Linked DNA regions of Alkalilimnicola ehrlichii MLHE-1. The protein of the gene in region 2 interacts with the protein of the main gene of each other region in a pairwise test. Links are inferred from orthologs where the notes say so. Each region holds a gene or a part of one and is shown on either strand. Other genes may lie near its edges. The genes, in order: ptsN and trkA.

Region 1 (3,120 bases), 440 kb from region 2 along the record:
AGCTTGGCGGCGTCAGCCAGGGGCAGGCGCACCGCGTACTCGTGGGGGGTGCGGCGCTCGCCGGCCGTCTCTTCCCAGCTTTCGACCAACTCCTTCAATTGCATAACGTTCCCCGAATCTGCTGATGGACTCTCGTGTCGGCGGTCCCGTATGGGGCAGTGCCCGCCTCCCTCTATTATGGCTGTCGGGCGCGGTGTTGTGGACTAGTCGTCGCCTTTATCGCCCGGGTGGGGGCTCGGCGCACCGGGGCCTTCGTCGAAGCCATTGGCCACCAGGCGGCTGAGGGCGGCCAGCGCCTCCTCGGCCTGGTCCCCCTCGGCCTCCACCAGGATCTGGCTGCCGCAGCCGGCGGCCAGCATCATCAGCCCCATCACGCTTTTGCCATCCACCGTGCGTTGACCGCGGGTGACCCGGATTTGGCACGGGAACTCTGCGGCCAGGGCGGAAAATTTGCCGGCGGCACGGGCATGCAGCCCGAGTGTGTTCACGATGTCCATTGCCTGGCTGGCCACGGCGGTGGGTCCTTGGTTGGGTTGCGGGTGTTCCTCGGATTGGCAATTCAACGGTTGAGCTCCCTGTGACGTACGCTGATGGCATCCATGCCGGTTGCAAAGCGCCCGGCCAGTTGCTCGGCCAGGTAGACCGAGCGGTGCTGCCCCCCGGTACAGCCGATGGCCACGGTGACGTAACTGCGCGCCGCCTTCCGGAAGGCGGGCAGCCAGGTGGCGATCAGCGCCTCGATCTGCCCGGTCAGCTCCGCCACCTCGGGCTGAGCCTCCAGGTAGTGCTGGACCGGGGCGTCCAGTCCGGTCAGCGGCCGCAGCCGCGGCTCCCAGTGGGGGTTGGGCAGGCAGCGGGCGTCAAAGACGTAGTCGGCATCCGGCGGGATGCCGTGCTTGTAGCCGAACGACTGGAACAGCAGCGACAGCCGCCCGGGGTCGTGCTCGATCCGCTCGCGGACCAGGTCGCGAAGCTGGTGCACGTTGGTGTTGCTGGTATCCAGGGTGAGGTCGGCGCGCGCCCGCAGTGGTGCCAGCAGAGCCTCCTCGCGGGCGATGGCGTCGGCCAGCGCGGCGTCACCGTCGCTGAGCGGGTGGCGCCGGCGGGTCTCACTGAACCGGGTGATCAGGGTCTCGCGGCTGGCAAATAGAAAGAGCACCTCGCTGTTCAGGCCCAGTGCCTGCAGCTCGTCCAGGATCGCCGGGATGCGGTCCAGGTCCTCCGGGCGGTTGCGGGCGTCGATACCCACGGCGTAGCGGCCGCCGCCGGCGGGGCAGGTGTCATTGACGTGTCGGGCGAAGGCGCTGAGCAACCCAATGGGCAGGTTGTCGATGCAGTACCAGCCCTGGTCCTCGAGCGTGTGCAGGGCCACGCTCTTCCCCGACCCGGACAGGCCGCTGATGATGATCAACCGGATGCTCTTCATGAAGATGGTGCTCCGCCCACCGACCGCCGCTCGGGGCGGTCGGTGTTAGCCGGCCGTTTCGCTGCCCTGCCACTCCGATAGCAGCCGGTGCAGGCGTGTGGGGTCTGTGGTGGCGCGAAGCTGTTCGCACAGGCCGCTGTCGCTGAACATCTCCGCCAGGTCGGCGAGGATCTGCAGATGCTCGTCGGTGAAGTGCTCGGGGACCACCAGCGCAAACAGCAGATCCACCGGCTCCCGGTCGAAGGCGTCGAAGTCCACCCCCTGGTCGAGGCGGATCATGGCACCCCGCGCCTGCTCGATGCCCTCCATGCGGGCGTGGGGCAGGGCAACGCCGTGGCCCAGGCCGGTGCTGCCCAGCCGTTCCCGCGCCACCAGCCGGTCGAAGACCTGGGTGGAGGCCAGTGTGGTGTCATCCGCAGTCAGCAGGTCGCTGAGTTGTTCCAGCACGCGCTTCTTGCTGCTGACCTCGGCGTCGCAACGGATGCGGTCCGGAGTGATGAGTTCGGCGATTTTCATGGTGTCGTTCAGCCCGGGGCCGGTGACCGCGACGGCGGTCACCGGCCGATGGTTGAGTGTCTACTCCGCGGCCCCTGCGCCCGCTCCCGCCTTCTGAGCAGCCCCCTCGCGGCGGTGGTGGTCGGTGACCTTCTCCTTGTGCTTGACCAATTGGCGGTCAAGCTTGTCGATCATGCCGTCGATGGCGGCGTACATGTCTTCGTCGGTGGTCTCCGCGTGCAGCCGGTTGCCGCTGATCAGCAGATTGGCCTCGGCCTTCTGCCGGAGTTTTTCCACCGAGAGGATCACGTGGCTGTCCACCACGTTATCGAAATGGCGCTCCAGGCGCTGGAATTTCTCCCGTACATAGGCCTTCAGGGCATCCGTGACATCCACGTGGTGACCGGTGATCTGTATTTGCATGCCGCCTCCTTTCAACGTTGCGATTCAGGCCAGTCGCTTGCGCTCTGACGAGGACGCGATGGCCATAGCCTCACGATACTTGGCTACGGTCCGTCTTGCCACGTTTATGCCCTCCTCCTGGAGGATATTGGCAATACGACTGTCACTGAGTGGTTTGGTGGGGTTCTCATCGGCGATCAGACGCCGGATGCGGGCACGGATGGCGGTGGCGGAGCACTCGCCGCCGTCCACCGTCTGCACATGGCTGGAGAAGAAGTACTTGAACTCCAGGGTGCCCCGCGGGGTGTGCATGTACTTGCGGGTGGTGATCCGGGAGATGGTGGACTCGTGCATGTCCACCGCCTCGGCCACCTCGCGCAGGACCAACGGCTGCATGGCCTCTTCGCCGTGGTCGAAGTAGCCCTGCTGGCGCTCGACGATGCAGCGGGCGACCTTGAGCAGGGTGTCGTTGCGGCTAAGCAGGCTCTTGATGAACCAGCGCGCCTCCTGCAGGTGGTTGCGCAGGGTGGTGTTGTCGCTGCTGTTGTCGGCGCGTTTGATCAGGCTGGCGTAATAGCTGTTGACCCGCAGCCGGGGGGCGGTCGCGGGATTGAGCTCCACCTGCCAGCGGCCGTCGCTGCGCCGGACCACCACGTCGGGGACCACGTACTGGGTCTCGTCGCCACCGATTTGCGAGCCCGGCCGCGGATCGAGGGTCTGGATCAGGCCCAGGACCTCGCGAAGCTGGTCCTGATTGAGCTTCATGCGCCGACAGAGTTGGGCGTACTGGCGCTGTA
Region 2 (3,167 bases):
CCGGTGGGGAAAAGCCAGGCGATGCGCCGGTTGCGCGAGGATGCGCGGCGGATCGCGGTGCACGACACCCGAGTGCTGCTGCGCGGTGAGGCGGGCTCGGGCAAGCGCTGCATCGCCCGCTATATCCATGAGCACAGCCCGCGCCGGGCCGGCCCCTTTATCGAAGTGAGCGCGGGTGGGCTGGGTGAGGGGCTGGGGGTGGCCGACCTGTGTGGCCTGGAGCGTGAGGGCGAGACCGTCCCCGGTGCCCTGGAGCTGGCGCAGGGGGGGACCCTGTATCTGGCTGACGTCTGTGAGATGGAGCCAGCCCTTCAGGGGCACCTGCTCGGCGTGCTCAAGGCCGGTCGGTTCCAACGTCAGGGGGGTGCCAGGGTGGTGGACCTGGATGTGCGCCTGATCGCAGGCACCCGGGTGGAGCTGGCGGACGCCGTGCGCGCCGGTCGGTTCCGGGAGGATTTCTACTACTATCTGGACGTGGTGCCGCTGGTGGTGCCGGCGCTCCGGGAGCATGTGGAGGACGTCCCCGAGCTGCTCCAGTACTACGTCAATCGGCTGGTGGAGCGCGACGGCCTGCAGTACCGTGAGTTCACGCTGGCGGCGCAGAACCGCCTGCGCAATCATAGCTGGCCGGGTAATGTGCGGGAGCTGGAGAATCTGGTGCAACGCCTGTTGATCATGGGCGAGGGCGAGAAGATCGACGTTGACGAGGTCGAGGCGGCGCTGGAGGAGGCGGCGCGCGAGGGCACCGGCGCCGGCCGGGGGCTGTCCGCCGATCTCCACCTGGAGTTGCCCCTGCGCGAGGCCCGGGAGGCGTTCGAGCGGCGCTACCTGCAGGAGCAGCTCCGTCGTGCCCAGGGCAGCGTGGGCCAGCTGGCCCGGTTGACCGGCATGGAACGCACCCACCTCTACCGCAAACTCAAGGCACTGGGTATCGATCCCAGGGAGAGCGCATGAGCAGGGAGCGGGTATGAAGATCATCATCCTCGGCGCCGGTCAGGTGGGCAGCACCGTGGCCGAGAACCTCTCCAGCGAGGCCAACGACATCACCGTGGTCGATACCCGCGTGGGGGTGCTGCAGGATCTGCAGGACCGTCTCGATATCCGTACGGTCCACGGCAGTGGCACCTACCCCGAGGTGCTGGAACGGGCCGGTGCCCCGGACGCGGACATGATCCTGGCGGTGACCAACTCGGATGAGGCCAACATGACCGCCTGTCAGGTGGCCTACACCCTGTTCCATACCCCCACCAAGATCGCCCGCGTCCGGGCGGTGGAGTATTTGACCTATCCACAGCTGTTCAGCCCCGACGCGCTGCCCATCGATGTCATCATCAGCCCCGAACAGCTGGTCACCGACTACGTGCAGCGGCTGGTTGAGCACCCCGGGGCGCTACAGGTGCTGGATTTCGCCCAGGGCCGGGTACGACTGGTCTGCGTGCGGGCCTATTACGGCGGGCCGCTGGTGGGACATGAGCTCTCGACCCTGCGCGAGCACATGCCGGGCACGCCCACCCGGGTGGCCGCCATCTTCCGCCGGGGCAAGCCCATCCTGCCTGAGGGTGACACGGTGATCGAGGCCGGTGACGAGGTCTTTTTCATTGCCGCGAAGAAGGATATCCGTGCGGTCATGAGTGAGCTGCGCCGGCTGGAAAAGCCGGTGAAGCGGCTCACCATCGCCGGCGGTGGCAACATCGGCAAGCGCTTGGCCCAGGCCCTGGAGCGTCGCTACCAGGTCAAGCTCATCGAGCACTCACCGGAGCGAGCCCGGGAGATCTCCGAGGAGCTCAAGCGCGCCATCGTGCTGCTGGGCGACGCCGCCGATGAGGAGCTGCTGCTGGAGGAGAACATCGAGAACACCGATGTCTTCTGCGCGGTGACCAACGACGATGAGGCCAACATCCTGTCCGCCATGCTGGCCAAGCGCCTGGGCGCCCGCCAGGTGATGGCGCTGATCAACCGGGCCGCCTACGTGGAGCTGATCCAGTCCAGCGAGGATATCGACATCGCCGTGTCGCCGCAGCAGGCCACCATCGGCAGCCTGCTGGCGCACATCCGCCGGGGTGATATGGCCAATGTGCACTCCCTGCGGCGCGGTGCGGCCGAGGCCATGGAGGCGGTGGCCCACGGCACCCCGGCCAGTTCGCGGGTCATCGGCCGGGCCATCGACGAGATCCGCCTGCCGCCGGGCACCACCATCGGCGCGGTGGTCCGGGGCGATGAGGTGCTGATGGCGCACCACGACCTGGTCATCGAGCCCGAGGATCACGTCATACTCTTCTTGGTGGACAAGAAGCGTGTGCCGGAGGTGGAGCGCCTGTTCTCGGTCGGTGTGACCTTCCTCTGAGTTCGCCCGTACCAAGCAGACCCTGGGAGACGCGATGAGCATGCTGGATAACCTGGAGAAGATGCTGGCCACCGGCCGCGACAGCCCCATGCTGCGCCTGAGCCTGGGGTCGGGGTATCTCAAGCAGCGCGAGCCGGGGCGCGCCATTGCCCACCTGGAGGCAGCGCTGGAGCAGGACGAGCACTACTCGGCGGCCTGGAAGGTGTACGCCGCCGCACTGGCCGAGGACGGGCGCCTGGATGAGGCGATCACCGCTTACCGGCGTGGCATCGACGTGGCGGAGGGTCAGGGCGACAAGCAGGCGGTCAAGGAGATGCGCGTCTTCCTCGGGCGGCTGGAGCGGCAACGCGGCGCCTAGCCGGCGACCGGGTATCTCAGCGCCGGCGCCTGGGGTAGGCGCGCGCCCAGCCGGGCGGTGCGTGGGCGAAGCGCTTGTAGGCCCAGAGGTACTGCTCGGGCACCTCGCGCACGCAGGCCTCGACCCCCTCGTTCAGGGCCGCCAGCGCCTCCGCCGCATCGCTGGCGTGAATGGCCGCCGGCGCGGGCCGGAAGCGGATCACCCAACGCCCGCCGCGTGCCAGCCTGCGGGCATAGCCGAACACAACCGGGGCCCGCTGCCGGGCCGCCAGCTTCACCGGCAGGTCCATGGTCAGTGCCGGGCGGCCGAAGAAGGGGGCGAAGCGGCCCTCCTCCTCGGGCGGTTCCTGGTCCGGCAGGATGCCCACCACGTCGCCGGCGCGCAGCGCCTTGTACAGTGCGCGCAGGCCGGCGGTGTTGGCGGGCAGGGCCCGGCCGCCCCCGCGGTTGCGGGCGGCCACCATGA

What was found.
Region 1: the proteins of trkA (region 2) and ptsN interact in binary tests that used the Escherichia coli proteins (3 or more experiments, as listed by UniProt). The link is inferred for Alkalilimnicola ehrlichii MLHE-1 from one-to-one orthologs.

What each region holds. Positions count from the first base shown.
Region 1 is NC_008340.1:2,533,544-2,536,663, reverse strand. Bases 208-3,010 are described here. They hold ptsN (PTS IIA-like nitrogen regulatory protein PtsN), read right to left. Parts: upstream 1,943-3,010; coding sequence 1,472-1,942; downstream 208-1,471. Other genes in these bases: MLG_RS11300 (RNA polymerase factor sigma-54), read right to left, coding at 2,369-3,010; hpf (ribosome hibernation-promoting factor, HPF/YfiA family), read right to left, coding at 2,003-2,344; rapZ (RNase adapter RapZ), read right to left, coding at 560-1,417; MLG_RS11320 (HPr family phosphocarrier protein), read right to left, coding at 208-497. Outside these bases: MLG_RS11325 (hypothetical protein), read right to left, coding at 1-104; more of MLG_RS11320, read right to left, coding at 204-207; more of MLG_RS11300, read right to left, coding at 3,011-3,120. UniProt on the Escherichia coli protein: Seems to have a role in regulating nitrogen assimilation.
Region 2 is NC_008340.1:2,969,218-2,972,384, reverse strand. What follows is about bases 306-3,155. They hold trkA (Trk system potassium transporter TrkA), read left to right. Parts: upstream 306-967; coding sequence 968-2,344; downstream 2,345-3,155. Other genes in these bases: MLG_RS13245 (lysophospholipid acyltransferase family protein), read right to left, coding at 2,719-3,155; MLG_RS13250 (tetratricopeptide repeat protein), read left to right, coding at 2,379-2,702; MLG_RS13260 (sigma-54-dependent transcriptional regulator), read left to right, coding at 306-954. Also shown: more of MLG_RS13260, read left to right, coding at 1-305; more of MLG_RS13245, read right to left, coding at 3,156-3,167. UniProt on the Escherichia coli protein: Part of the constitutive potassium transport systems TrkG and TrkH. May regulate the transport activity of TrkG and TrkH systems. Binds to NAD(+) and NADH.